4 regions of the Vreelandella gomseomensis genome follow, and region 2 is predicted to be linked to each of the others. Evidence: predicted binding sites of a transcription regulator. Region 2 holds the regulator's gene; each other region holds the start of a gene.
What was found. The regulator sigma-54, encoded in region 2, starts transcription at its own class of promoters, with help from an activator protein. The targets are predictions, from matches to a motif close to TGGCACNNNNNTTGCTNT.

Region 1 (7,567 bases), on a different contig from region 2:
GTAGGCTTGCCTTTGATTATGCAGAGGCCATTTTCACCCAGGGTGAAGAGCTTAGCGCGCTGTTCGCTGAAGGCGGACACGCTCATCGAGAAGTGGTGCGAGTGGGAGCGGTAGCGACGCTCTCGCGTAACTTTCAGGAGGGATTTGTGCGGCCGCTGCTGGGCCGAGATGATCTGGATTTGATATTGCAAAGCGGTGGTATGGATGACCTGCTGCGGCGGCTTGCTGCTCATAAGCTGGACGTCGTGCTCTCGAACCAGCCCGTGCGTGGCGATAGCGAACATCCCTGGCACTCACAGCGCTTGGCACGCCAATCGGTGAGCTTGATTGCATCGCCCCATCTGTCGCCGTCACCGGTATTCCCTCATGGGCTGAGCGAGCACGCCCTTATCCTGCCCGGCGTCGAAAACGCCACCCGCCTCGCCTTCGACCAACTCTGCAGCCACTACCGGCTAATCCCCAATATTGCCGCCGAGGTAGACGACATGGCCATGATGCGCCTGCTGGCCAGGGATACCCAGCATATTGCCGTGATGCCACCTGTCGTCGTGCGTGACGAACTGCAGCAGGGTACGCTCACCGATTACGGCGCGCTGCCGGGCGTATGGGAAGAGTTTTATGCCATCACCATTCAGCGGCGATTTAACTCATCCGTACTACAAGAAATGCTCAATCAGCCTCAAGACTTGCTGTTAGGTCCTGGACTCATGGAATAACCACTGCAATCTCTCCGGCGCATCGGCAGCCCGCCGATAATCAACTCAAACGCTATTCCCGGCAGCGACCCCCTGCCCGGAATATCGTCCGTACTTTTAGCCATTAGTCGATGCCCCCGAGCGGGTTGCCGATCTGTGCTAACGCCCTTGCCCTGCGATGCGCATGATGAATGGCACCGCATTCCAACAAGCACTTGTCGAGGGCCACGAAATGAACAACAACACCAGGATCGATTTCATTTACCTCTCTGAGCAGGACATGATTCGGGCTGGCGTGACCGATATGGGCGCCTGCGTGGACACCATGGAAGAGGTCTTCCACCTGCTGCACATCGGCGATTACCGCATGGCCGGGCCCAACAACGACTCCCACGGCGCGATGATCATGTTTCCGGAGGAGTCGCCCTTTCCCACCATGCCGAAACCGACTGCGGACCGTCGGATGATGGCGATGCCCGCTTACCTGGGTGGCAGCTTCTGCACCTCCGGCGTGAAGTGGTATGGCTCCAACATCGCCAACCGGGAAAAGGATCTGCCCCGCTCCATCCTGATGTTCACGCTGACCGACCCGGACACCGCCGCACCGTTGGCGTACATGTCGGCCAATCTGCTGTCGGCCTACCGCACCGGCGCCGTACCGGGGGTCGGTGCTCGCCATCTGGCGCGCAAGGATTCCCGCGTTATCGGCCTGCTGGGTCCGGGGGTGATGGGCCGCACGAGCGTGGCCGCGTTCATGGCGGTCTGCCCGGAGATCGACACCATCAAGATCAAGGGGCGCAGCGAGAAGAACATCAACGGCTTTATCGACTGGGTGAAGGCGCACTATCCGCAGGTCACCAACATTGAGGTAGTCGACTCCGAGGAAGCCGTGGTACGCGATTCGGACATCGTGACCTACTGCGCCTCCGGCGAAGTCGGTAATCCCGACCTCTACCCGATGGTCAAGCGCGAGTGGGTCAAGCCCGGCGCCTTTCTGGCAATGCCGGCGCCGTGCAACTTCGATGCCGGCATGGAAGCGCCGGACATCCGCAAGGTGCTCGATGACACCGGCCTGTACGAAGCCTGGTACGAAGAAGTGCCCAAGCCTGCCCATAGCGTGATTCCGCTGGTCGGCGTCAAGTTCATGGACATGCTCCACGCCGGCAAGCTCGAGGCCAAGGCGCTGGAGGACCTTGGCGCCATCGTCTCCGGCGACAGTCCGGGCCGAAAAAGCGACGACGAGATCATCATGATGTCGGTCGGCGGCATGCCGGTGGAAGACGTTGCCTGGGCCACAGTCGTCTACCGCAAGGCCGTAGAGCAGGGCATCGGCGTCAAGCTGAACCTTTGGGATCAGCCCGCGCTGAAATAACGCACCGACAAGTTCCAGCGCGGATGCCTGGCTCGGGCCAGCGCCCGCGCTGCCCATCGACTGCATAGCGAGACTTCCATAATGAGCACGATCACCAAGGTCAAAACCGGCTCCAAATTCGAGGAACACGCCAGCTATTCGCGCGTGGTGGCCGTCGATAACTGGATCCTTGTCTCCAACACCGCCGGGCGCAACCCGGTGACCAAGGAGATTCCAGACGACGTCAGCGAACAGCTGACACAGGTTTTTGCCAACATCGAAGGCGCTCTCGGCGCGGTCGAAAGCGACCTGTCCGACATTGTGTCGGCGAGGATCTTCATCCAGACCCCGGCCGATACCGAAACGGTCATGACCCAGTTCGGCGAGACCATGCGCGGCGTCGACCCGGTCATTACCGTGACCTGCCCGCCGCTCGGCGCCGAGGTCTACAAGGTCGAGCTGGAAGTGACCGCCTACCGTGGCGCCGGCAGCGCCGAGACCATCCGGATCGACACCTCCGCTCAGTGAGGCGTCGTTCGGCTTCTAACCTGATCGGGCGGGTGTGACCGGCCATACCGGCTGGCGCCCGTTCGATCACCGACCGATCAGGACGCGTTCATGGCACCGACTATCGCCCCCGTCGAGACCTCTCACGACTTTCCCGCTTCGACCACCGTAGTCATCATCGGTGGCGGCATTATCGGCCTGACCGCCGCCCTGACGCTCGCCGAGCGTGGCGTGCCCGTCACGGTACTGGAAAAGGGCCGTATTGCCGGTGAGCAGTCCTCCCGCAACCTGGGCTGGATCCGCAAGACCAGCCGCCACGGCGAGGACGTGCCGCTGGCGCTGGCCTCCGACCGGCTATGGGCCACCATGGCCGAGCGCACCGGCAGCGACGTGGGGTATCGCCAGTCGGGCATCATGTTCCTGTCGCGTACGTCCGACCAGCTCGCCGTCCACGAAGCCTGGCTCGAGTCGGTTTCGGACCTGTCGCTTGATTCACGAATGCTGAGTGCGCGGGAGATCGATGCCAAGGTACCGGGCGGTCGCGGCGATTGGGCGGGGGCCATCCATACCCCCTCCGACGGCTACGCCGAGCCCACACTTGCCGCAAGCGCCATTGCCCGGGCGGCCATCGCCCGTGGCGCGGTGATCGTCGAGCACTGCGCGGTACGCACCATTACTCGCGCCAGCGGCCGGGTGAGCGGGGTGGTGACCGAGCGCGGCGAGATCCGGTGCGACCAGGTACTGCTGGCCGGCGGCATGGGGTCGCGGCGCTTTCTGGGCAATATCGGCATCTCCCTGCCGACGCTGCCGCTGATCCTGTCGGTGTTCAGAACCGCCGCCATGGAGGGCCCCACCGACTGTGCCGTGGGCGGGCCGGATTTCTCCTTTCGCAAGCACAAGGATGGCGGCTTCATCGTGACCCAGCGCGGTGCGCTCGATGCGCCGCTGACGCTGGATCATCTGCTGGTCGGCGCCAAGTACCTGAGCGCACTACGCGCCCAGCGGGGGCTTTTGCGGATGTCGCTGGGCAAGCATTTCTGGCGGGAGCTCGCGCTGCCGCGGCGCTGGAAAACCGGCCCCTCGCCCTTCGAGCGCGAGCGCACCATCGACCCGCCGATCAACCAGGGGCTGAACGACGAGGCCCACCGCCACCTGTCGGCGGCCTGGCCGGTGTTCGAAAAGGCGACCATCGAAGAAGCCTGGGCGGGCATGATCGACATCACGCCGGACTCCAACCCGGTCATCGATGCGGTACCCGGCGTGCCCGGGCTGACCCTGGCCTCCGGTTTCTCGGGGCATGGCTTTGGCACTTCGCCAGCCGCCGGCCAGCTCGCCGCCGATCTGATCATGGACAAGACGCCGATCATCGACCCAAAACCCTACCGCTTCGGACGGTTCTAGACCTCTGACGCCGCGTCCTGTTGGTCGGTGTCGAGCGCCCGCGCCCGAGTGGCTGAGGGCAGCTCCTGAAACAGGCGGCGGTATTCGCGGCAAAAGTAGCTTTGGTGGAAAAAACCCTGGCTCGCGGCAGCGTCGGCCAGGCGCTGGCTGGGGTCGTGTAACAGGCTGCGACGCACGGCGTTGAGACGAAGGGCACGCAGGTAATGCACGGGGGATTGTCCGACCTCGGACTGAAAACTGTATTGCAGCGTGCGTCTGGAAATCCTCAACTGATGGCACAGGGCCATCAGCGAAGGCGGTTCGTCCGGGCATTCGCGTACCCGTGCCTGGCAGCGGTCGACAATGTAGCGCCGAGTCCGGTAATTGGTGGTATCAGGCTCGTTCGAGAGAACGCAGTCGCCGAGCAGCCATTCGATGCTGTCGTCGAGCTGGCGCACCAGCGACTCCTGCAGCGCCGGGGTCATCAATTCATGGCGGGGGCGCTGGCGCAGGTAATCGGTCATCAACTGCCACTGCTCGCGTACCTGGTTCAACAGCACCACCGGCACGTCGAGCCGTCGCAGGCGATGTTCATCGCGGCCAAGCCAGGCATGACGGCAGCGGTTGATGGAGACCACCAGCAGATCGTAGTTCGAGGGCGCCACGCTCCAGAACTGATCGCAGCGCGGCAGGACGGTCACGGTATCGGCGCCGTACAGATCCTCCCCGGGCCAGCGAATGGGCGTGACCAGGTGCCACTGCGAGTCGGGAAAGTGCATCTGCTGAAAGAGCCCCAGATTGGCGCTTTCACGAAACAGCCGTATTTCTTGGCTCGATATGTCCACGATCTCGCCCGAGAAAACACCGGCTTCGATCTGGCTGGATTCCTGCTGCCAGCCCTCCAGACGCTGGGCATGCTCCGCCGCATCAAGACAGTGGTGCAGTGCAATGGTCATGAAAAGCCTCCCGCCCGTGGCGCTTGTGGCACGCAAATTGCTTTTTGCAAATGACCCGTGCAGTGCGAGCGCACGGTGCAACCAGGTAACCTGAAACTTGACCAATGAAGGGTGGTGCCAAGGCGCTTTTTTATCTAAAGTGAGTATAACCATTAAAATGTTAATAAAAATGGTGACCCAATGCTACACACGACTTCAACACCGACTCCTGCAACCTCTGCAACATCCATGCCGTTCGATGCCTGGCTGGGCGCGCTGCGCCAGACCTGCGGTCACTTCGACTGCACCCCTAGAGATCGGCGCAGTTTTCAGGGCAGCGTTTCGACGCGTACCAACGGTGGCATCGACATTGCCAACATCGTCACGAACGCCGAGAAGGTGACCAGCAGCCGTGCCCAGCGTCGCGACGAAGATCGTTACTGTTTTCTGGTCGTGCAGAAGCAGGGGCGCGCCACACTGGTGCAAAACGATACGGCGATTGTGCTGCGTCCGGGCGAGATGGCGCTGATGGATTCCATCGAGGCCTGTGACGTTATCCCCCACGGACTGATCGAGCACGATTCGCTTCACCTGTCGCGCCGTGAAGTCGCCCAGCGCTTCGGCGAGACGTCGATCCCCTTCATGAAGATCACGGCAGACTGCGCCAGCAGCCAGATTCTGCAACTGGTGGTTAATCGTATGGTGACCGAGCCGCTGGCATCGGCCGAACAAGAAGAGGAGGGGGTTTCGGACTCGCTGGTGGCGCTGCTGCCGACGATCTACCGACATCAGGCGCTGTCGCCGTCGTTCATGGAGCAGGCCGATGGCACGCTGTTCAATTGCGTGCAGCAGTTTATCGACCAGCACCTGCATGAGGACGAACTCGGGCCGGAACGCCTGGCGTTGGCCTTCCACATGTCGGTTCGCCAGCTTTATCGGCTGTTCGAACAGCACGGCGAAACGGTGTGCCGCTACGTTCAGCGTCGCCGCCTGGCGCGCTGTGCGGAGGAACTGGCAAGCCCGATGCTGATCAAGCGCTCGATCACTCAGATTGCCTACAAATGGGGCTTTACCGATTCGGCGCACTTCAGCCGTGCTTTCAAGCGCGAGTTTGCAAGCTCGCCCCGTGAATACCGTCGCGCGTACCTGGCGCGGGCCGCATGATGCGCGGCGTGCCGACCTGCGGGCGTACTGCACACCCGCTGATCGGCACCGGCCATCTTGCCAATCACACGGCGGCCGGCCGCTGTACGTGTCTATCTAGTAGGCGATGCAGACCGACTTGAGCTCGGTGTAGGCGTTGACCGCTTCGGGGCCGAATTCCTTGCCCAGCCCGGACATCTTGAGCCCGCCGAACGGCATGGCCGGATCCAGGGTGACATGGGTGTTGACCCAGACGGTGCCGGCCTCGATGCGTGGCGTCAACGCCATGGCTTTGGAAAGGCTCTCGGTCCAGAGGCTAGCCGCCAGCCCCAGCTCGCTGTCGTTGACCATCCGCAGCGCCTGCTCGTCATCGTCGAAGGGAATCACCGTGAGTACCGGACCAAACACCTCTTCCCGGGCGATTTCCATATCGTGATCGGCGCCGCTGATCACCGTGGGCGAGACATAGAAGCCCTCGGATGGCACCTTGTTGCCTACATGGACGTTGGCGCCCTGATCGCGGGCACGGTCGATGTAGCCCTGCACGCTCGCCTGCTGACGCTTCGAGACCAGCGGATTGACCTGTGCCTGCGGATCCATCCCGGGCCCTGCCTGCATGCCATCGACGGCCTGGGCCAGTCGCTCACAGAAGGTGTCGTGGAGGCTACGATGCACGTAGAACCGCGAGGCGGCCGCGCAGACCTGTCCCTGGTTGAACAATCCACCCAGCAGCGCGCCATTGACGGCCTTGTCGATATCGGCGTCCTCCAGCACCAGCATCGGATTCTTGCCGCCCAGCTCCAGCGAGAAGTGCGCCATGTGCTCGACGGCGGCATGGCCGACCTGCTTGCCGATCGCGGTGCTGCCGGTGAAGGTGACCTTGCCGACGTCGGGATGCTCGGCAATACGCGTCCCGACTGTGGCGCCAGAGCCCAGCACTACGTTGAATACGCCTTTTGGCACCCCTGCCTCGACCGCCAGTTCAGCCAGACGCAACACGCTCAACGGCGTTTCCGAGGCGGGCTTGAGCACCACCGAACACCCCGCCGCCAGCGCCGGCACCACCTTCCAGAGCGCGATCATCATCGGAAAGTTCCACGGCACGATAGCTGCCACCACGCCGATGGGCTGGCGAAGGGTGTAGGTATTGAACTTAGCGCCCTCGGGCATGCCGATGGACACCTCACGGGTGCTGCCCTCAAGCTTGGTGGTCCAGCCGGCCATGTAGCGAATGAAGTCGACCGAGAAGCCGACATCGACGCCGCGGGCGATATTGATCGACTTGCCCTGGTTGAGGGTCTCGATCTGGGCAAGTTCCTCGCCGTGCTCCTCCAGAAGGTCCGCAAAACGTAGCAGAATCCGCTCGCGGGCGGCGGGTGTCATCCCCGACCATCGGCCGTCCTCGACGCTTTGCCGTGTCAGTGCCACTGCCCGGTCTGCCAGTGATGTATCGCCCTCGGCCACCCGGGTCAGCGGCTGGCCGGTGGAGGGGTCGAGCACGTCGCGGGCCTGGCCGTCGGCCAAAAAGGCACCGTCGATGAACGAGCCCGTCGCTC
Region 2 (7,567 bases):
TGCGCGACGAACAGGTTGCCGAGCGTTACGCCAAGGAGGCAGTGCGCCAGGCCCTGGTCAATCTTGACGCGGTCGATGCCCCCGCCGGCCAGATGCCGGTGGTGCTGGGGGCTGGTTGGCCGGGCATTCTGCTCCACGAAGCCGTCGGGCACGGTCTGGAAGGCGACTTCAACCGCAAGGGAAGCTCGGCCTTTGCCGGGCGCATGGGCCAGCGCGTGGCCTCGAAGGGAGTGACCGTCGTGGATGACGCCACCTTGAGCGACGGACGCGGTTCGCTGAGCGTTGACGACGAGGGCACGCCGGGGCAGTACACCTCGCTGATTGAAGACGGCGTGCTGACCGGCTACATGCAGGACAAGCTCAACGCCCGGTTGATGGGCATGGCGCCCACCGGTAACGCGCGCCGCGAGTCGTTTGCACATCTGCCGATGCCGCGCATGACCAACACCGTCATGCTGGCAGGTCAGGACGCGCCGGACGACATCATCAAGAGCGTCAAGCGCGGCATTTACGCGGTGAGCTTTGGCGGCGGCCAGGTCGATATTACTTCCGGCAAATTCGTGTTCTCCGCCAGCGAAGCCTATCTGATTGAAGATGGTCGCGTGACGGCGCCGGTGAAGGGCGCGACGCTGATCGGTAACGGTCCTGAGGCGATGAGCCAGGTGTCGATGATCGGCCACGACATGGCGCTGGACACCGGCATCGGCGTGTGCGGAAAAGAAGGCCAGGGCGTGCCGGTCGGCGTCGGCCAGCCGACGCTGAAAGTCGACGAGCTGACCGTAGGCGGCACGCAGTCCTGAGCCAGGATTAAAGCTGGACGGTATCGCGCAGGAACTTGAACAGCTTGCGGGCGCTGGCCGGTGGCTTGTCTTGATCGCGCTCCCGCTGGGCATTGCGGATCAATTGGCGCAGGGTCTGGCGGTCGGTGTCCGGGTGCTCGGTAAGCCACTGCTCCGCTGCCGGGTCGCCTTCATCGATCAGGCGGTCGCGCCATTTTTCAAGGCGATGGAAAGCGTGGTCGCGCTGCTGCTTTTCCTGTTCGATGCCGTCGAAGACGGCCTGAATGGCGGCAAGGTCTTCCTTGCGGATCAGCTTGCCGACGTACTGCATGTGACGACGGCGCCCCTCATGGGAGCGGATGCGGGCGGTTTCATCGATGGCGCGCAGCATGTCATCGGATAGCGGGAAGCGCGCCCGCTCGGCGGGCTGCATGGCAATCAGTGTTTCCCCCAATGCCTGAAGCGCATGCATTTCGCGCTTTAACTGGGATTTGCTGGGGCGCTCTGTCAGCTCGTCGTCTAGGGGCTCGGGGCGTTGTTTTGGCATCGTGGGTTCTCATCAACAGAATTCGTGGCCCTATTATATCAGGCTGCGATGCTCAATATGGATCTACCGGCAATGTCGGTGGTTAAGGAGATTGTATGGCTCAAGCGTTCGACGCATCAGCCCAGCAGGCACTGCTCATCCAGCGTGCCGAAAGTGCCTTGGCGATGGCTAAACAGATGGGCGCCGACGCGGCCGAGGTCGGCGCCAGCGTTGACCAGGGGATCGGCGTCAGCGTCCGTCAGGGGGAAGTGGAAACGGTAGAGCTTTCCCGCGATCAAGGCATTGCCATTACCGTCTATGTCGGTCAGCGCAAGGGCAGCGCTTCGTCGACGGATGCCGGTGAAGCCTCGCTGCTGGCCACCGTTGAGAAAGCCCTGGCGATTGCCCGCTACACAGGAGAGGACGCCGCGGCAGGCCTGGCCGATGCGGCCTTGATGGCCACCGACCTGCCGGATTTGAAGGTTCATCATCCCTGGGCGCTCACCACCGATCAGGCCATTGAGCTGGCCCTGGCCTGCGAACAGGCGGGACGCGACGTGGCGGGGATTACCCAGTCGGACGGGGCGTCGCTGTCCAGCGGTGAAGGCGTGCGCGTGTATGCCAACAGCCACGGTTTTGTCGGCACTCAGAAAGGCAGCCGCCACTCGCTGTCCTGCATGCTGATCGCCGAGGACGCTCAAGGCATGCAGCGCGACATGGATTACACCTCGGCACGGGATCCCGCAGAGCTAGCCGACCCGGCGATGGTGGGGCGCGAAGCGGCGCGGCGGACACTGCGGCGGTTGGGTGCCAAGCGGCCGCCCACAGGCACGTATCCGGTGCTGTTCGACCCCAGTCTGGCAAGTGGTCTGGTAGGCCATCTGATGGGTGCCCTGGCGGGCGGTGCGCTTTATCGTCAGGCATCTTTCCTGTGTGATCGGCTCAACACACCGCTGTTTCCCGATTGGTTCAGCCTCGAGGAGCGGCCAATGGAGGTCGGCGCGACGGCCAGCTCGCCCTTTGACGGCGAAGGCGTGCAAACCCGCGACAACCGCTTTATCGACCGTGGCCGGATTGCGAGCTACATGCTGTCGTCCTACAGCGCTCGTCGCTTGAACATGACCACCACCGGTAATGCAGGCGGTGCCCGCAATATGCGCATTACCGCGCCGTTAACCCGTCATGCATCGCTGCTGTCGCAAATGGGCACCGGGGTCTGGGTGACCGAGCTGATGGGGCAGGGCATCAATGGCGTGACCGGCGACTACTCGCGCGGCGCTGCTGGGTTCTGGGTAGAAGACGGCGTGGTGCAATACCCGATCGAGGAATTCACCATCGCCGGTAACCTGGAGCGCATGTTCGGGAGCCTGGTGGGCGTCGGCGATGACATCGACCGCCGGGGCAGTATTCATTCCGGCAGCTGGCTTATCGATGGCATGACCGTCGCCGGCAGCTAGGCAGCTAGCGCAGGGGTCTTTAAGGCTTACTTGTCCTCATCGAAGCGCGCGTCGAACAGCGCCTGGATCGCCTCCAGCGCCTGTTCGGCGTCATCGCCCTCGGCTCGGATGCAAAGCTCGGTGCCGCAGGGCGCCGCCAGCATCAGGAGAGCCATGATATTGGCCGCATCGGCTTCCTGCTGCTGTTTCACGACCCGTACGCTGGCGTTGAACTGCTGGCAGCACTGTACGAGTTTGGTGGCAGCCCGCGCGTGCAGCCCGCGCTGGTTGGTGAGGGTAAGTGTACGTTCTGGCACCCTGGTTCCTTTTGGCTATTAGGGGTGTCGCGGTGGATAATGACCCGGCTTCCGCCAGGCGTAAACGTTTAGTGCGCAGCATTGACCGTGTACTGCAAGCCCAGCTCTCGGTGGCGTAGCTGCACTTCATCCATATGCCGGATGAGGCGCTGGGCCAGCTGTTCCACCATGTAAACCGAGCGATGCTGCCCGCCGGTACAGCCGATTGCCACGGTCATGTAGCTGCGCTGGCTGTTCTGGTACTCAGGCAGCCAGCGTTCAAGCCATGCCTGAATATCGTTGGCCATGGCGTCGACCAGCGGGTAGTTGCCCAGAAAGGCAATGATATCGGCATCGCGACCGGTGGACGAGCGCAGCGAGGGATCCCAGTAGGGATTGGGCAGGCAGCGCACATCGAAGACAATGTCCGCATCGAGGGGAACGCCGCGCTTGTAGCCAAAGGACTCAAAAGTCAGCGTAAGCTGGTCGCGCCGCTGGTGGGCCACCTGGTCGGTGATGCGTCGGCGCAGGTCGTGGGCCGAAAGCCGAGACGTATCGATGGTCAGATCGGCAAGGTCGCGTATTTGGTGCAGCGTCTGCTCTTCCTGATCGATGGCTTCTTCAAGCGTCAGCGAGCTGTTGCGAGTCAGCGGATGTCGCCGGCGGGTGGCCGAGTAGCGTTCCAGCAGTATGCGGGCATCGGTGGTCAGATACACGATCTGACACTTGATAGTGCGTTGACGCAGTGCCTCGAGAAGCTTGGGCAGCTCGGCGAGGGCCGCAGGCAGGTTGCGCGCATCAATGCTCACCGCCAGATGGGTACGTCCCCCTTGTTCACGCAGCTCATCAATCAGCGCGTCCAGAAGCATGGCTGGCAGGTTATCAATGGCGTAATAGCCTAGATCTTCCAGCGCCTGCAAGGCAATGGATTTGCCTGACCCGGAGCGGCCACTAATGATGACGAGTTGCATGGAAAGCTCTCTTGCTTGCGCTCAAGCGACGTGGGTAATCAGCCAGATGGCGATGTTAACGCATTGTGTGTCCGCCAGGCTCGCCAGCGGGTTACTGGCTGTTAGCCTGGTCGCGTATCTTGGCCGTGATGAGATCCAGCAGCTCCCGTTGGCTCTCGGTTTTGCGAAGCTGCTGGCGCGTGTCGGCATCGTTCATGATCGAGGCGACCTGACCAAGCAGAGCCAGATGGGTATCATCGGCTTCTTCGGGCACCAGCAGGACAAACACCAGATCGACCGGATCGCCGTCGATGGCGTCGAAATCCACCGCTTCGTTGAGCTTTAAAAAGCCTGCGATAGGCGATTCGCAATGCGGGCTGCGGGCATGGGGAATGGCAACGCCGTTGCCGATCCCCGTGCTGCCCAGGCGCTCTCGACCGATCAGCCGGCTGAACACTTCCTGGCTGTCGAGACTGGGGATATTTTGCGCGATAAAGGTGCTGAAAAACTCCAGCACCCGTTTTTTGCTGCCCCCGGGCACGTCGTAAAGTACGCGCTCCGGGGGGAGGATAGTGGCTAACGTCATTGAATTAACGCACGCCTGCGCCCTGGGCGCGGGCTTGTGCTTTTTCCTTGTGCTTGACGAGTTGCCGATCAATTTTGTCCGCCAGTGCATCAATGGCTGCGTACATGTCATTGTCGAGGGCTTCGGCGTGCAAGTCGGCACCGGCGGCGTGCAGCGTACAGGCCGCCTGTTGACGCTCTTTCTCGACCGAGAGCGTGACCTGCACGGTGGTGATGTTGTCGTAATGGCGCTCAACGCGTTCCAGCTTTTCGTTGACATAGTCACGCAAGGCGTCAGTCAGTTCTACATGATGACCGGTAATATTGACTTGCATTGACGTACTCCTTATCCGTCGGACTGTCCTTCGATTGTAACCCTTTTTGCCGTTAAGCAAAGCCCTTGTGACGAGTTTCCGTCTTTCTAACGCAAACGGCGTCGTTCGCTGGAGGACGGGATACCCATGCCTTCGCGATATTTGGCCACGGTACGCCGCGCCACGTGGACACCGGCGTCTTCGAGCAGGGTGACAAGGCGGCTGTCTGACAGGGGTTTGCCGGGCGGCTCTTCCTGGATCAGCTTCTTCAGCCGTGCCCGGATCGCGGTGCTCGAATGGCTGTCGCCGTCCTGGCCGCTGATCTGGCTGGAAAAGAAGTATTTAAGCTCGAAAATGCCCCGCGGCGTGTGGATGAACTTCTGGGTGGTGACCCGAGAAATCGTCGATTCGTGCATCTCGACCGCCTCGGCGATGTCGGCCAGGATCAGCGGCTTCATGGCTTCTTCACCCCGTTCCAGAAAGTCGATCTGGCGGGTGACGATTTCGCGGCCGACGCGTAGCAGGGTGTCGTTGCGGCTGGACAGGCTCTTGATCAGCCAGCGGGCTTCCTGAAGATGGTCCTTGAGAAACTGGTTGTCCTGGCTCTTGTCGGCGCGTTTGATCAGGCTGGCGTAATCGGGCTGAATCCGGAGTTTGGGGAGCGCTTCCGGGTTGAGCTCCAGGTGCCAGCCCTCGCTATCGTGACGAACCACCAGGTCGGGAATCACGTAGCTGTCATCGGTGACGGTGTACTCGCTGCCGGGACGCGGATCCAGGCTCCTGATCAGTTGGATGACCTCATCGAGCTGCGCCTCGTCCAGGCCGAGCCGCCGTTTGAGCAGGCGCTGATCATTCTTGCTCAGGGCTTCCAGGAACTGGCGAACCAGTCGCCGGGCAGGCATCAGCAGCGGGGTGTCGTCGGGCAGGGCGGCAAGCTGCAGCATCAGGCATTCGCGCAGGTCGCGAGCGAACACGCCGGTGGGCTCGAACTGCTGGAGTCGCATGAGGATGCTTTCGACCTCGCGCTGGCTGAGGCCTTCCACGCCCTGGGCGCGCAACCCCTCGCGGATATCGTTGAGCGGTTGGGTCAAGTAGCCGTTCGTATCCAGGGCGTCGATCAGGCTTTCGGCGACCAGCTGCTCGCGGCGGCTCAAATCGGTCATGGCGAGCTGCCACAGAAGATGGCCGTGGAGGCTTTGCCCGGCCGCCTGGCGTTCAAAGTCCGGGCCCTCACTGCTCGAGCTGCCGCTGCCTGCCATGTCTTGGTAGGTATCCGACCAGTCGCTGTCGACGGAGAGCTCCGTGGGGATGCTGTCGGCCCACTCGGTTTCCTCGGGCTCGCTGGTGGCCTGCTCGCTGAACTCGTCTTCCTGCTCGAGCATCGGGTTGGCGTCGAGGGCCTGCTGAATTTCCTGGCGTAAATCGAGCGTGGATAGCTGCAGCAGGGCAATGGCCTGCTGCAGCTGGGGTGTCATGGTGAGCTGGGTGCCGATCCGCAGTTGAAGAGAAGCTTTCATGACCATCTGAGAACCACTCGTTATCGGAAAGCATCCACCCTAGTGTGTGTTGTGTTTTGGTGCAAGTGCAATAAGTATGCCACAGGCAATAAATATGCCATTGACAGCTTTACAGACGGAAATCAGCACCTAGGTAAACGTCGCGCACTTCCTGATTGTCAAGAATAGCGCTTGGCGTGCCGCTGGCGATGATATGGCCGTCGCCCACGATGTAGGCCACGTCGCAGATATCCAGCGTCTCGCGCACGTTGTGGTCGGTAATCAGCACACCGATGTCACGTGCCTTCAAAGCGCGAATGATCGACTTGATATCGCCGACAGAAATAGGGTCGACGCCGGCGAAGGGCTCGTCAAGCAGGATGAACGCGGGCTCGGTGGCCAGCGACCGGGCAATCTCGACGCGGCGGCGCTCGCCGCCGGACAGGCTCATGCCCATGTTATCGCGGATATGGGTGATGTGGAAATCTTCCAGCAGTGCTTCCAGGCGTGCTTCGCGACCGGCGCGGTCGAGGTTCTTGCGCGTTTGAAGGATTGCCATGATGTTGTCGGCGACGGTCAGCTTGCGAAAGATCGACGCCTCCTGGGGGAGGTAGCCAATGCCCGCCTTGGCGCGCTCGTGCATGGGCGCGCGGGAAAGGTCGAGGCTGTCGATGGCGACGCTGCCCGCGTCGGCCTTGACCAGGCCGACGATCATGTAGAACGAGGTGGTTTTGCCCGCGCCATTGGGACCTAGCAACCCCACGATGCTGCCCTGGGATATATCCAGGTTGATGTCTTTGACCACGCGCCGGCGCTTGTAGCTTTTGGCCAGGTGGCGGGCGTGTAGCGTGCGGGTGGCAGGGTCGGCGGCGGCCATCGGGCTCTCCTTACTCTTCGGGCTGCAGCGTCATGCGAATTCGCTGCGGTTCTTGGTTCTCCACGTCGGAACGCGCCTGGACGACCTCCCGGTCGATGAAGTATTCCAGCCGCCCGCCGGTGAAACGGTCGCCTTGCTGGATGATCTCGGCCTGGTCGATCAACTCCACGCGGCGCTCGGCGACGTGATAGATCACCCGGCGTCCCCAGCCTTCCAGCGGGCCTTCCTGATTCTCGGGTTGCTGACGCAAGTAGGCGCGCTCGCCCAGAGCGGTGGCACGCGACAGCTCGCCTGCCTCGTTGCGCTGAATTTCGACTGTGTCGCCCTTG
Region 3 (7,567 bases), on a different contig from region 2:
TCAGGATGGTGGTGACCACCACGTTGGCGCCGAGCCACAGGGCAAAGGTTCCCGGCAGCCCAAGGCTGTGTTCAACGTCGTCGGCAGACAGGGTGTCCTGGCCGAGCACTTGATTATTCTTCATTGTTATCTCCTGTTGATATCAGGCTTTTCTGCCAGGCAGCGGCATCAATTTCGATCAGTACTGGTCCGGTCGCTTCGCGGTTGGCGAGCGCGCTGGCGAGTTCGGCGGGGCTTTCCACCAAGGCGCCAGGGCAGCCAAAGCTTTCGGCTAGGGTGAGGAAGTTGGGCGCCTGAATATCCACGCCCAGGCGCGCCACACCGTTGGCATCCATATAGCGGCGAATCTCCTCAAAACCGGCGTTGTGCCAGAGCACAATCACCACCGGCAGACGCGCTTCTACGGCGGTGGCGATTTCCGAGAGCGTAAACATCACTCCTCCATCGCCTACCAGCGCTACCACCGGTAGATCCGCTCGCGCCAGCTGTGCGCCCAGCGCCGCCGGCAGCCCATAACCCAAGGTGCCGTAACCCGTCGAGGCATTGAAGTAACGCCTGGGCGCGGGCTGGCTGACCAGGTGGTTACCGGCATACACCGGCGCGGTGGAGTCGCCCACCAGAATGGCCTCGGGCAGATGCTCGGCAAGCGTTGCATACAGCGGCACAAAGTCGCTGAAGGCCGGGTCGTTGTGAAGGTTTAGCGCCCTCAATGCGGACGCGGTTCGCGCCTTGCCGTGGCGGTTTAGTGGCTCGGGGAAGTGCTTAAGCAGCAGTTCAAGGCTACGCCCGGCATCGCCCACCAGTCCCAACGTTACGCGCTGGTTGCGCACCAGCTGCTCTGGGTCGAGATCAATACGAATCAGCGTGCCACTGAGATGAAAGCCACCATCAAACACAACGTCGTAGTCGGTCTCGCCAAGCTCGGTGCCGACGGCCAGAACCACATCCGCATTGACCGCCAGTTCACGCACCGCGGGTAGCGCGGCGTTAGCACCCAGATCCAGCGGATGGTCACGGCCCAGCAGGCCTTTGGCATTGATGGTCGTGACCGTGGGCGCATCCAGCTGTTCTACCAGTGCTCGCGCCGCCTCTGGCGCTGCCACGCAGCCACCGCCCAACAGTACCAAGGGTTGCTTCGCTGCATGCAACAAACGGGCGGCTTCGGCAAGCCCTTCCGGGTCGGGAGCAGCACGATAGAGCGTAGGTGCCTGCCAACTGGCCGGTTCATTTACCGGCGCATTAAACAGGTCGATGGGGATTTCGATGTGCACCGGGCCCGGCCGCGCGCCGTTGAACACGGCAAAGGCGCGGGCCAGCACCTCGGGTAGCGTATTGGCGTCCAGCAGCGTATGGCTGAACCGCGCAACGCCGCTGATCATCTGCTGCTGGCTGGGCAGCTCGTGGAGCCGCCCTTGGCCCATACCCAGGGTATCGCGACGGTTCACGCTGGAGATCACCAGCATGGGGATCGAGTCCGCCAGGGCTTGGCCCATGGCGGTGGCCATATTGGTCATTCCTGGCCCGGTGATAATCAGGCACACCCCCGGCTGGCCGCTGGCCCGGGCATAGCCGTCGGCCATAAACCCCGCCCCCTGCTCATGGCGCGGTGTGACATGCTGTACATCGCTGCCTTCCAGCCCGCGATACAGCTCCACGGTATGCACGCCGGGAATGCCGAACAGTGTGCTGACACCGTAGGTATCGCGCAGCAAACGGATCAGCAGCTCGGCACAGGTCAGGGGTGCTGGATAGGTGGATTGATTGCTCGTTACGCTAGTGTTCATTGCAGGCCCCTTAGAAGAAAAACGTATGGGCCATAAAGGCAATGATCGGCAGCGTAATGGCGGTCCGCAGCAGGAAGATCGCCACCAGTTCCCAGAGCTTGATCGGGATCTTCGACTTGAGCAGCAGCGCGCCGATTTCCGACATATAGATCAACTGAGTGAGCGACAGGCAGGCAATCACAAAGCGGGTGAGCTCGCTTTCGATATTGGTCGCCAGTACCGCCGGCAGAAACATGTCGGCAAAGCCCACCAGCGTCGCGGGCGCTGCCGCTTCCGCCTCGGGAATTCGCAGCAGCTCCAGCACCGGGACCATGGGATAGGAAAGCCATGTAAATAGCGGGGTAAATTCGGCGAGAATCAGCGCGACCGTGCCAATGGCAAACACCAGTGGCAGCAGGGCGAGGAAAATATCCATGACGTTCAGCAGCGCCAGCTTTGCCAGCTCCCTTGGCCCCGGCGCACCGGCGGCGCGACGCGTGGCTTGCAGCAAGCTGTAACGCAACAGACCTATTTTAGCGGTGGGTTTTTCGCTGATCTGGCACCCTACCGGCTCATAGTAGTCATTGGCTTTGCGCGACAGTGGCGGCAAACGCGGCACGATCACCGCGGCTATCAACCCCGCCACGACCACCGTGAAATAAAACTGCACAAACAGGTGGTTAATATCCACAAAGCTGGTCACGAGCAGCGCAAAGGCAATCGAGACCACCGAAAAGTTGGAGGCAATCACCGAGGCTTCGCGGCCGTTATAGTAGCCCTGCTCATACTGTTGCGTGGTAATCAGTACGCCGACGGTACCCGACCCCATCCACGACGCGGTGGCATCGATGGCGCTGCGTCCCGGCAGATTAAAGATCACCCGGAACGGCTTGCGCACCAGGCTGCCGATAAACTCCATAAAGCCGAATTCCACCAGAAACGGCAGTAGCAGCGCGGCAAAAAAGAAGAAGGTCAGCAGCACCGGCGCCAGGTCGTTGAGCATCACCCCACCGGTAAACGATGCGGTGACGAATTCGGGGCCCACCTGAAAAAACGTCATCAAGGCAAACAGTGCGCCCAGAATGCGCATACCCAACCATACCGGCCCGACGTGAAACATTTCATACAGCACGCCCGACTCTGCCCACCGGGGGTTGGCCAGCTTGGCATAAAGCGTGGCCACGACCGAGAAGCACAAAACCACCGTAGCGATCGCAGGCAAGGCCGCACCCAGCAGGGTTTGCAATCCATCGGCCATCAGGCCCATGCCGATGTTAATGGTGTCGCCCACTTGAAAGGGCACCAAGAACAACAGCACCCCGATCAAGGAGGGAATTAAGAATTTGATGAGATGACGCCGTTGGATCGGCTCATCGGCGCTTGGCTCGTCTAGCTGCACATGCGAGGACATGGGTTCACCTGTATTGAAGGTTTATTGGAGGTGAGCTGGCGATTTCTGAAGCGGCGGCCAGCACCGCTTCTTACCTTGTCTATTTATGGATCGCGCCTTGTTACACCGGCGCTTTGTAATGCCATCATCTGATTAACTGCCGCGTTTCACGCCCGGCAGTACACAGAGCATTTCATACAACAACGTGGCCCCCATTAGCGCGGTGTTGCCGCTGGGGTCGTAGGGTGGCGACACTTCCACCAGATCGCCGCCGACAATGTTCAGGCCTGCCGCACCACGAACGATTTCCAGGCCCTGGGAAGACGTCAGGCCGCCCATTTCCACCGTGCCCGTACCGGGGGCAACCGAGGGATCCAGGGCGTCGATATCAAAGCTGATGTACACCGGGATATCGCCCATCTGCTCGCGCACTTCCTTCATCAACGGCGCCAGCGAGCGGTACCAGCAATCCTCCGCCTGAACGACACGAAAGCCCTGCTCACGACACCAGTCGAAATCTTCCGCGGCGTATCCCGTCCCCCGCAGGCCTATCTGCACAACCTTGTTGGCGGCCAGCAGCCCCTCTTCCTGGGCACGACGAAACGGCGTGCCATGGGCAATCGGCTCGCCAAACATGTGCTCGTTCACATCGGCGTGGGCATCGACGTGGATCAGCCCTACCGGGCCATGTTTCTTGGCGATGGACCGCAGTATCGGCAGAGTGAGCGTATGTTCGCCGCCGAGCGATAGCGGAATACAGTCATGCTTGAGCACCTCGTCGTAAAACGCGGTAATGATGTCGACGCTTTTTGGCAGATGAAACGTATTGATGGGGACATCGCCAATGTCCGCCACCTGCAGGCTTTCGAAGGGCGCGGCGCGGGTCGCCATGTTATAGGGGCGCAGCATGCGCGACTCATCGCGGATCTGGCGCGGCCCAAGGCGTGTGCCCGGGCGGTTTGACGTGCCAATATCCATGGGAATGCCGATAAAGGCCGCATCCAGGCCCTCGGCGGTATCCTGGGTGGGCAGGCGCATCATGGTCGCGGGGCCGGCAAAGCGCGGCATGGAGTTGCCGCCCAGCGGCTGGTTAAACTGCGACATCGTCATCTCCTTGGATTTGTTTTCTTACTCGTCTCGTAACGGTGTTGCATAGACCATGCCAAGTCGCCGATGCCGATAAATCAGTGGTCGCGCCGGCCATTTGATGCAAAAATGACTCAAAAAACCCCGCAATCAATTCATAAATGAATCAGCAATTCACTTATGAATCACTGACCGAACGCCGCTGGCGATGGGTGACAGGCCATGAGCGAAATAGACAGGCGCGTACTGGAAACCATTGTGGAAACCGCCAACGACCACTTTTTCATCGTCGGAGGCGACGGCCGGGTGCTGGATGTCAGCCCCGGTGCCGAGGCCGTTTATGGCGTTTCCCGTGAAGAGCTGCTGTCCAGCACCGTTCAGCAGCTTCAGCAGGTGGGCGTTCTCAGGCCGTCGATCACCCTGGAGGTGATGCGCACCCGCCGCCCGGCCCAGCTGATGCAGGTGACTGGAACGGGTCGTCGGGTGATTGCCGAGGCCTATCCTGTCTTTGTGGAAGGCAAGCTTGAGCGCATCATCAGCCGGTCACGGGACTTAACCGACCTACAACTGCTTCAGGACGAATATGCGCTGCTGCAGAAACGCTTCAGCGACCACCTGAAGCGCAGCCAGGCAGCGCCGGATGCCGAGGAACAGGCACTGGACGACGCACTGGATGATCTTCGGGTAAGAAGCCATGTGATGCGCGAGGTTGCCTTGCTGCTCAAGCGCGTCGCGCCCTCGGACGCCAACGTACTGATGCTCGGGGAGTCAGGGGTGGGGAAAACCGCCTTTGCCAAGCAGCTACACCGCTGGAGCCAGCGCTGTGACGGCCCCTTTATCGACGTCAACTGTGGGGCGATCCCCGAAAATCTGTTTGAGTCCGAGATGTTTGGCTACCAGCCCGGCGCTTTCAGCGGTGCCGCGCGGCAGGGCAAGGCGGGGCTGTTGGAGCAGGCCGAAGGGGGCACGCTGTTTCTGGATGAAGTCGGCGAGCTGCCGCTGTTGATGCAAACCAAACTGCTCAAGGTGATCCAGGATGGCAGCCTGACCCGCCTGGGCGATACGCGCGCGCGTCGCGTCGATTTCCGCCTGGTGGTCGCCACCAATCAGGATCTCGGCAAACAGGTGGAAGCCGGCCGGTTTCGTCTGGATCTTTATTACCGTTTGAACGTGATTCCCATCACGTTACCGCCGTTGAGGGATCGACGCGAAGACATTCCCGACCTGGTCGATGCCTGCCTGGAGCGGCTAAACCAGCGCTACGGGCGACATAAGATTCTGGGCAACCAGGTATGGTCGACGCTGATGGGCAGCGAATGGCCCGGTAACGTGCGCGAGCTGGAAAACTGGCTGGAAAGAGCCTGGCTCTCGAGCCCCACCGACCAGATCGAAGCGCCCGCCTTTCAGCCCCACGCCGAACAGGACGCCGCCAGCATGCCGAGCGTTCACTCATCACCGGCAAGCTTACCGATAGCCCCTCAGGAAAGCCTCAAGCAGTATCTCGAACGGCTGGAACGCGAAACGCTATTGCAGCTAAGCACCTCGCTGCCCAGCACCTACGCCATCGCCGAACGGCTGGGCATCAGCCAGTCAAGCGTCGTCCGGCGGCTGCACCGCTACGGCATCAAAGTCGCCAAATGATTTATCGCTTGACACAGCGAACGTAATACCCCATCCATGTAAGTGTCACGCAATTGCAACACCTTCAACACAAGCTGGATCAATAACAACCAACAGCCGGTGATGAGTGTTATGGACCAATCGCGTATCCGCCTGGAACGCGTTACCAAACGTTGGGACGCGATACCCGCTGTCGATCGTATTTCCTTCGATGTCACGCCCGGGCAATTCGTCATTTTGCTGGGGCCGTCGGGCTGTGGAAAATCGACCACATTGCGCATGATTGCTGGCCTTGAAGAGGCCAGCGACGGGCGTATTCATATCGGTGATCGCGACGTTACCCGGTTGCCGCCTGGGGATCGTGGGCTGAGCATGGTGTTTCAGTCCTACGCACTATTCCCGCACCTGAGCGTGGCTGACAACATCGTGTTTGGTCTGCGCAGCCGCAAGGTGCCCAAGGCCGAGCAGCGCGAGCGGCTGGCCAAGGTCGCCGAACTCGTTGACCTCACCGACTATCTGAACCGCAAACCGGCCCAGCTTTCCGGTGGCCAGCGCCAGCGCGTGGCGCTGGCGCGCTCGGTGATCTCCGAACATCCGATCTGCCTGATGGACGAGCCGCTATCCAACCTTGATGCCCGGCTGCGCAGCGATATGCGCAGGGAAATCAAGGCGTTGCAAAGCCGTCTGAACATGACGGTGATCTACGTCACCCATGACCAGGTCGAGGCCATGAGCATGGGCGACCGTGTGATTCTGATGCAGCACGGCAAGATCGTGCAGGACGGCACCCCTGACGAGCTTTACAACCGCCCGGCCAGCGCCTTCGCCGCCAGCTTTATCGGCAGCCCGGCCATGAACCTGCTGCCGCTTGTGCCAGGCGAACATGGTGCCGTGATTGAAAGCGAACCCGACACAACGGTAGCCCCGCTGGAAGCCGCCAACGGTCAGTTGGGCATCCGCCCGGAAGATATCGAGCTACGCCCTGCATCAGCCTCCGGGGTACCGGCAAAGGTGCTGAGCGACGAATATCTGGGCGCCGATACCATCGCCCACCTGGCGGTCGGCGACCATACCCTGCGGATCCGACTGCGCGGCCGCCATGCGATTACCGGCCAGCACTGCCGGATCGGCTGGCCTGCGTCCGCCGCGCACCTCTTCGCCGAGGACGGCCTGCGTCGTGACGACCTGACCGCTTACTCACTAATGCCCACTGCTCCGCCGGAAAGCGAGTTACCCATCGGTTCATCGCAAGACGAAACCCGCCACTCCCAGCTCCAATCCCAACGTTGAGGTGTTCCCCATGCGTGCCCGTATCCCCTTTGCTCTTTCTGCCCTAACCGCTGGCCTGCTCAGCGCCGGTCAGGTCGCCGCCAACGACCCGGTCGAATTGACCATGTACTACCCGGTCGCCGTCGGCGGTGCGTTAACCGATGTGGTCGACGACTTGGTAGCAGATTTCGAAAATGAGCATCCTGATATCGACGTGGAAGCCATCTACGCCGGCAACTACGACGACACCCGCGTGAGGGCGATGTCGGCGATGGAAGCGGGTGATACGCCGCAGTTGTCGGTGATGTTCTCCATCGACCTCTACGAACTGCTGGAGCAAGATGCCATTGTGGCCTTCGACGACCTTGTCGAAAGCGACGCAGAACGCGAATGGCTCAACAGCTTCTACCCCGGCCTGATGGAAAACGGCCGACTGGAC
Region 4 (7,567 bases), on a different contig from region 2:
ACCGCTTCACGCTGCCAGCTTTTTCAGTCAGGTCAATGCGGCACCGCCTCACGGCGTTCTGCCTCTGCATCATCAGCTGCTTCAGCTTGCCCCCGGGGCCAGCCCGGAGGCACTCCGCCTGGCCGCCCAGGCACTCAGCTGCCGCGATCCCCATGCCGAGCGCCTGGCCGTGATCGATTACTCGCTACCGTCAACCGAGCCGCGCCTCTGGGTATTCGATCTGGCACAGCACGAGCTGATGTTTCAGGAGCTCGTCTCCCACGGACAGGGATCCGGCGATGCCCAGGCGGAGACTTTTTCCAACGTTCCCGACAGCCATCAATCAAGTATCGGGCTATTCAAGACAATGAATAGCTATTACGGCCGCAACGGCTATTCGCTGCGCCTGGAAGGACTCGAAGCCAACGTGAACGATAACGCCTTTGAGCGCGCCATCGTGATTCACGGGGCCGACTACGTCAGCGAGGCCTTCATCGATCAAACCGGCCGGTTAGGGCGCAGCCATGGCTGCCCGGCGGTTCGCGAAGAGGTCACCTACCCGCTGATCGACAGCCTGAAGGGCGACCACTATGTCTTCGCGTACTACCCGGATCAAGAATGGCTGGCGACCTCTCAGGTGATCAACTGCCCGAATGCACCGTCGCTCGCCCAGCACTACCCGATGGCAGACAGGCCTGACGATAGCTGAATGGCTCGGAAGATAACGGTTCCAGCCGCGATGTGCCATGCTGGTAGCCATCTGGCTGTTAGTTGACCGCCAACCGCAAGGAGGCAAGCCAATGGTTCAACCCAAATCGTTAGACCTGGCCTTACAGGGAGGCGGCGCCCACGGTGCCTATACCTGGGGCGTCATTGATCGCTTACTGGCGGATGACCGCGTTGAGATCGAAGGCATCAGCGGCACCAGCGCCGGGGCGATGAACGGCGTAGTGATGGCCGACGCCCTGACCCGCGGTGACAAGGAAACCGCCCGCGAAGCCCTCCACGACTTCTGGCAGGCGGTCAGCCGCGCAGGGATGGCCAGCCCGATTCGTCGCACGCCCCTGGACAAGCTGACCGGCAACTGGAGCCTTGACCACTCGCCGGGCTATATCGCCATGGATCTAATGAGCCGCCTGGTCTCGCCGTATCAGTTCAACCCGCTGAACGTGAACCCGCTGCGCGAGATCCTCGCCGAGCGGATCGACTTTGACCGAGTTCGCCGCTGCGAACAGCTCAAGCTGTTCGTGACGGCCACCAACGTGCGTACCGGCAAGCAACGGGTGTTCCGCCGCCAGGAGATGAGCCTGGAGGCGGTCATGGCATCGGCCTGCCTGCCGTTTGTGTTCCAGGCCGTTGACATCGACGGCGAGGCCTATTGGGACGGCGGGTATATGGGCAATCCGGCGCTGTTCCCGCTGATGGAGGAATGTAGCGCCCGAGATATTCTGCTGGTGCAGATCAACCCGATTCGCCGGGACACCGTCCCGACCACCGCCTCGGGCATCATGAACCGCCTCAACGAAATTACCTTCAACTCGGCGCTGATAAAGGAAATCCGCATGATCGCCATGCTCAAGCAGGTGCTTGACGCCCAGGGCATCGAGAACTGCTATCAGCAGGCACTGTTTCACCGCATCAGCGGCGAAGGCGCGCTGCAAGACCTTTCGGTTTCCAGCAAGCTCAACGCCGAATGGCCCTTCCTGTGCCATCTGTTTGAACAGGGGCGCGCGGCGGCCGACCGCTGGCTGGAAGACAACCTCGACGCGCTGGGCCATCACTCGACGCTGGATATCGAGGATGTCTACCAGGACGACAGCGCGACGCCTGCCGAGGCACCAATATAAGTCAGACCGCGTATGCCAGTGCCCAACCATGCAGCACTGGCCGGGTGGTCACCGCTTGCTCAGCCAACCCCCTAAAAGTAATTAGCTGATAAACATATAAAAACTGCGCCATGGCAACCACTTTGCATAAATGTAAGCAGTGGTGGTAGGCGTGGACCAGGCCCAAGCGGGTACGAGTGCGTCGAACCTGACCTTCAATGAAGAAGGCATGTTCTCGTGAACCGATAACGCTGCGCGATTGCTGCGCAGGGTATTGAACTCGTAACAAGACCCGTGAGGCCATCCCATGGATATTCGCAACAAGGCCAACCGCATTCGGTTGCTCAATTTTTCGACGCCGCAAATGCGTGCGTTCCATTTTTCCTGGTTTGCTTTCCACCTGTGCTTTTTCGGCTGGTTCGGCATTGCCCCGCTCATGGCGGTGGTCCGCGAAGACCTGGCCCTGACCCAGACCCAGATTGGCAATACCATCATCGCCTCGGTAGCCATCACCGTCATCGTCCGCCTGGTGATTGGCGTATTGTGCGACCGGCTGGGACCGCGCAAGACCTACTCGGGGCTGCTGCTGCTCGGCTCGATCCCGGTCATGGGTATTGGCCTCGCCGATAGCTTCGAGACCTTCCTCATGGCGCGGCTGGCGATCGGCGCCATCGGCGCGTCGTTCGTGATTACCCAGTACCACACCTCGATCATGTTCGCGCCCAACGTGGTAGGCACGGCCAACGCCACCAGCGCGGGCTGGGGCAACCTGGGCGGGGGCACCACCCAGATCGTGATGCCGCTGATCTTTGCCGGCATGCTGATGCTGGGCGTCAACGAGGCGCTGAGCTGGCGGTTAGCCATGGTCGTGCCGGGCGTCGTGCTGTTCTTTACCGGCATTGCCTATTGGCTGTTTACCCAGGATGCCCCCGATGGCAATTTCGACGAGCTGCGCGCCCGGGGCGAACTGCCCGCCGCCAGCGGCGAGCATGGTGCCGTGCAAAACTTCATGACCGCAGCAAAGGATATTCGCGTCTGGGCGTTGTTTGTGGTGTACGGCCTGTGTTTCGGCGTGGAGCTGACGATCAACAACATTGCCGCCATCTACTTTTTCGATAATTTTGAGCTGACGCTGGCAACCGCCGGCCTGATTGCCGGGCTGTTCGGGCTGATGAATATTTTCGCGCGCACCCTGGGCGGCATGTTTTCCGATCTGTTTGCCAAACAGGGCGGCCTGAAAGGACGCGTGCGCTGGTTATTGGTGGCGCTGATATGCGAAGGGATCGCACTGGTTGCCTTTTCACAGATGCACGTCCTGAGCCTGGCCATTGGCATCATGCTGGTCTTCAGCCTGTTTGTGCAGATGGCCGAGGGCGCCACCTACGGCGTGGTTCCGTTCATCAATAAAAAGGCCCTGGGGGCGGTGGCCGGTATCGTCGGCGCGGGCGGCAACGTCGGTGCGGTATCCGCTGCTTTCCTGTTCCGCAGCGAAAGCCTGACCTATCAGCAGGGACTGTTCTACCTTGGCCTGGCGGTACTGGCGTTGGCCTCTTGCGTGTTGCTGGTGCGCTTCAGCGATGCCCAGGAAGCCGAGGAAGCCATGGCCTATCGCGATGCAGTGGGCGACGACACCGGGGCCGGTGCCCTATCGTTACGCTAAACAACGCCGACGGCGGACCTCCACGGAGGTGCGCCGTCCTGGCGGTGAGCCACAAGGAAATGCGTTATGTCTTCAGCTCAACAGTTACTGTTAACCGCCAAACGTTGCGATATCGACAACCTGACCCATCTGGCCACGACGTGCGATATCGTTGGCGATATCAGTCACTTCATTCACATGCTGCAGCGTGAACGCGGGGCGTCGACGATTTTCCTGGTCTCCCGGGGCATGCGCTTCAAGGAACGGCGCGCGACATACCAGCAGCATAGCCAGGACGCGGAAGCCTTGTTGCGCCGCCGTCTCGAAGCGCTAAGCCAGGAAGCCCGCCCCCAGGCCGCCGCCCGCCTGCTACGCCGGATCGCCACGGTATGGGCCGCGCTGGACGAGCTTGACGCATTGCGCCACGCCATCGACACCTTTGCCATTACCCCGGACGCGGCCACCCAGGCGTATAACCAGCTGGCCAGTGGCTTGCTGGCAATCGTCTTTGACGCCGCGGATACGGCCGTCGATCCGGACATCACCCGCGCGCTGGTGGCCATTTTTCATTTGATGCAGGGCAAGGAGCTGGCCGGGCAGGAACGCGCCTGCGGTGCCTTCGGCTTTACCCAGGGGTATTTTGACGATGCCCACAGCGCCCTGCTCGCCCAGCTTATCAACGACCAGCAGCGCTGCTTCGATACCTTTGAGGAATTTGCCTCACCGGACGCCCGGCAGTGCTGGCAGCAGGAGCTCTCGCCGCGTACGCTCTCGGGCATCGGCCACCTGCGCGACATTGCCTGCCAGCGGCGCTCGCATCCCGACTCGCCGGACTCGCTTGGCGAGACCTGGTACGAGCTGGCCACCCTGCGTATCGATAGCATCAAGAACGTCGAAGACGCGCTCAATGCCCAGCTTACTGCGCTTTGCCACCGCAAGATCGATCAGGCCAGCGCCGCGCTGGAAAAGGCCAAGGCCGATCCCGCTACGAACACTCCGGCGCCCTGCGCGCAGCTGCTGGCGTTGACCAGCGCCGAGCCGCTGGGCGACCTGACCGCCAATGCGCTCAACTCGCCGCTGGGCCGTTCGCTCATCGAGCTGACCCAGGCACAGTCCCGACGCCTGCAAGGCCTTAGCGACGAGTTGGAAAACACCCGTAAGGCGCTGCGCGAGCGCAAGCTGATCGAGCGCGCCAAGGGTCTGATCATGGCTCACCAGGAAATGACCGAGGAGGAGGCTTATCGTTTCCTGCGCACCACCTCCATGAACCAGAGCAAAAGCATGGCGGACATGGCTCAGTCGATTCTCGACCTTTCCTCCATGCTCAAGCGCAAGGAAGCCAATCACTGAGACACACGCCCCATTCGTTCGCAGGCTTATGATTTGCACAATGGCGCCAAGTTAGCCATCCTAAAAGGATACTTCTGGTTAACTGCGAGGAGCGCAAAGGATGCAAAACGGCGTACTACTGATCACGGGGGCATCAAGCGGCATCGGCGCCGCGACGGCGCGTGCGGCCGCCCGGGAAGGCTATAAACTGGTATTGGCGGCCCGCTCCACGGACAAGCTCAGCGCGCTCGCCCAGGAACTTGGGCCGGAGAACGTGCTGACCTGCGAACTCGACGTCACCCGGATGGACGCCCAGCAGGCGATGGTCGACGAAGCGCTGGAAACCTTCGGCCGTCTTGATGCGGTCTTCGCCAACGCCGGATGCGGCGGGACACCGGGCGGCTTCAGCGGGGCCGATCATGAGCGCTGGAAGGACATGATCCTGACCAACGTCTACGGCGTCGGGCTGACCCTTCAGGCCTGCCTGCCGGCGCTCAAACGCAGCAAAGGCCACGTGCTGCTGACCGGCTCCGCCGCCGGGCGAGCAACCATACCAGGCTCGATGTACAGCGCCACCAAGTGGGCCGTGACGGGCATCGGCTACAACCTGCGCGAGGAACTGCGCGGCACCGGCATGCGGGTCACGCTGATCGAGCCCGGCATGGTCGACACCCCCTTCTTTGATGAACCACCGGAGCACGCGCTGGAAGACCGCGACATTGCCAATGCGGTCATCTACGCGCTGTCGCAGCCCGCCCACGTCGACGTCAATGAAATACTCGTTCGCCCCACCCCGCCGGTGGAGTGAGCGCTTTTGTAGCGCCCCGCCTTGCAATTCAACGGTACCGGCCGCATAACGGGTAGATAACAAGCGTGCTAATGATCAGCCCGACATCACGCCGTCGGGCCATGATCGGTACGCCTTTTTCTATACGGTTCTACAGGTGAAGCATGAGCGGACTCGCGTCTACCGCGCTATCGGTATTGGATCTTGCCCCGATTCGTCAGGGCGGCAGCGCTGCGGAAACGTTTCAGGATAGCGTGTCACTTGCCAAGCTCGCCGAACAGCTGGGCTATGAGCGTTACTGGCTGGCGGAACACCACAACATCGAGGGTATCGCCAGTGCCGCGACAGCGGTGCTGATTGGACATATAGCCGGACACACCTCGCGCATTCGCGTCGGCAGCGGCGGTATCATGCTGCCCAATCATCCGCCCCTGGTAGTGGCCGAGCAGTTTGGCACGCTCGAAACGCTCTACCCCGGGCGCATCGACCTGGGGCTTGGTCGTGCGCCGGGATCCGACGGCGCCACCATGCAGGCGATGCGTCGCCATGCCCGAGCCGGGGTAGACGACTTCCCCGCTCAGCTCGACGAGCTACGCGGCTACCTTGGCGATGCCCCGCCCCAGCAACGTGTCAAGGCCGTGCCCGGCCAGGGCACACACGTGCCTATCTGGCTGCTGGGGTCGAGCGGCTTCAGCGCGCAGCTGGCCGCCAAGCTGGGCCTGCCCTTTGCCTTTGCCGCCCAGTTCGCGCCCGGCTACCTGTTCGAGGCGCTACGCCTGTATCGCGACAACTTCCAGCCGTCGACCCATCTGGACGCCCCCTACGCAACGGTCGGGCTGCCGGTGATCGCCGCCGAGAGCGACGCCATGGCCCATTACCTGGCGACCACGGCCCAGCAGAAATTCCTCAACCTGATCCGCGGCAAGCCCACGGTGTCGATGCCTCCGGTGGAGCAGCTGGACTGGACGCCCATGGAGCGTGCCCAGGTCGAGCAGTTCCTGGGCGCTGCGATCATTGGCGGCCCCGAGACGGTCAAAGCCCGACTGAGCGAGTTTCAGGCACGCACGGGGGCTAATGAGCTGATGATCAACAGCGATTTCTACGACCCTCAGGATCGGCTGAAAAGCTACCAGATCGTCGCCGATGCGGCGCGCTGAACGCCACAAAGGCCATGCGCCTGGCCTCTCCATCCTGTCTATCGCTTGCCGGGGATGAAGCCAGTCTTCAAGCGTGATTCCTCAGCCTTGAGGATCGGTGGCGCAGCTGCGCTGCCATTGCTGTTCGACGGCGTCGCTGCCCATGCCGTTGAGCAACGCCACGTTGCGCTCGGGGATCGCCGCCGTATTGCCGTAATAATCGATCGCCCGGGCGACGCTCTCCTCGCGGAGCAAGTGCACCATGGCGTAGGGAGAACGGTTGGTATAGTTGGCAGCGTCGCCCGGATCCGCGTCCGCAAAGCAGTAATCCGGGTGAAAGCTCGCCAGCTGGTAGACGCCTTCATACCCCTGGTCGACCAGGATGCTTTCGGCCAGGTCGATGAAATCCAGGTAGTGATCGAAGCTCTTGAATAGCGTAGGAAACACCAGCAGCGTGGTTTCCGTCTCCGGGTGCTCATCCAGCCACTGCACCTCGACCATCAGCTCCTCGAGTGCCACCTCGATTTTCTTGGAGCGCACCACCTCGACGCGCACCGCTTGCCTCTCCAGCTCGCGCCGCGCAAACGGGCAGATGTCGTGGGCTACAATAAAGCCGTTGACCCAGTTCAGCGTCTGGGCGATGACCGTTTTATCGGCGTCCTGCATGCCTGCTCCTCTTTGTTAGCTTCGCCGATGCCCGGCGCGTCGGGCGACAGTTTACACGTCAGCGCTTGATTAAGCGTGAGCCTCGTAACGTTTTAACGCCACCTGATAGGACTTATGGATATGGTCGTCCATCAGCGCCCGGGCGGCCTTGGTGTCGCGCTGAAGCGCCAGCTCCACGAGCTGGTGGTGCTGATCATCCAGCGTC

Region 1: feaR (transcriptional regulator FeaR) is a predicted target of sigma-54. The motif match lies at 4,916-4,933, and genes of this name have one in related genera.
Region 3: speB (agmatinase) is a predicted target of sigma-54. The motif match lies at 4,301-4,318, and genes of this name have one in related genera.
Region 4: QC815_RS00260 (NarK family nitrate/nitrite MFS transporter) is a predicted target of sigma-54. The motif match lies at 1,938-1,955, and genes of this name have one in related genera.

Annotation. Positions count from the first base shown of each region.
Region 1 is NZ_JARWAI010000003.1:255,138-262,704, reverse strand. Features, by position in the region: gene QC815_RS05320 (LysR family transcriptional regulator) at 1-716, shown strand, start outside; gene QC815_RS05315 (ornithine cyclodeaminase family protein) at 928-2,067, shown strand; gene QC815_RS05310 (Rid family hydrolase) at 2,149-2,574, shown strand; gene QC815_RS05305 (NAD(P)/FAD-dependent oxidoreductase) at 2,665-3,954, shown strand; gene QC815_RS05300 (helix-turn-helix domain-containing protein) at 3,951-4,889, opposite strand; gene feaR (transcriptional regulator FeaR) at 5,070-6,032, shown strand; gene QC815_RS05290 (aldehyde dehydrogenase family protein) at 6,129-7,567, opposite strand, start outside.
Region 2 is NZ_JARWAI010000002.1:213,040-220,606, forward strand. Features, by position in the region: gene tldD (metalloprotease TldD) at 1-800, shown strand, start outside; gene yjgA (ribosome biogenesis factor YjgA) at 808-1,326, opposite strand; gene pmbA (metalloprotease PmbA) at 1,422-2,762, shown strand; gene QC815_RS03120 (HPr family phosphocarrier protein) at 2,789-3,058, opposite strand; gene rapZ (RNase adapter RapZ) at 3,127-4,008, opposite strand; gene QC815_RS03130 (PTS sugar transporter subunit IIA) at 4,100-4,573, opposite strand; gene hpf (ribosome hibernation-promoting factor, HPF/YfiA family) at 4,578-4,886, opposite strand; gene QC815_RS03140 (RNA polymerase factor sigma-54) at 4,973-6,388, opposite strand; gene lptB (LPS export ABC transporter ATP-binding protein) at 6,492-7,238, opposite strand; gene lptA (lipopolysaccharide transport periplasmic protein LptA) at 7,249-7,567, opposite strand, start outside.
Region 3 is NZ_JARWAI010000012.1:95,028-102,594, forward strand. Features, by position in the region: gene QC815_RS15025 (purine-cytosine permease family protein) at 1-124, opposite strand, end outside; gene QC815_RS15030 (5-guanidino-2-oxopentanoate decarboxylase) at 114-1,784, opposite strand; gene QC815_RS15035 (YjiH family protein) at 1,795-3,174, opposite strand; gene speB (agmatinase) at 3,307-4,257, opposite strand; gene QC815_RS15045 (sigma-54 interaction domain-containing protein) at 4,462-5,880, shown strand; gene QC815_RS15050 (ABC transporter ATP-binding protein) at 5,992-7,149, shown strand; gene QC815_RS15055 (ABC transporter substrate-binding protein) at 7,160-7,567, shown strand, end outside.
Region 4 is NZ_JARWAI010000001.1:53,297-60,863, forward strand. Features, by position in the region: gene QC815_RS00250 (murein L,D-transpeptidase catalytic domain family protein) at 1-688, shown strand, start outside; gene QC815_RS00255 (patatin-like phospholipase family protein) at 780-1,826, shown strand; gene QC815_RS00260 (NarK family nitrate/nitrite MFS transporter) at 2,113-3,465, shown strand; gene QC815_RS00265 (nitrate regulatory protein) at 3,532-4,794, shown strand; gene QC815_RS00270 (SDR family oxidoreductase) at 4,895-5,581, shown strand; gene QC815_RS00275 (LLM class flavin-dependent oxidoreductase) at 5,725-6,717, shown strand; gene QC815_RS00280 (DUF1415 domain-containing protein) at 6,799-7,362, opposite strand; gene QC815_RS00285 (GntR family transcriptional regulator) at 7,432-7,567, opposite strand, start outside.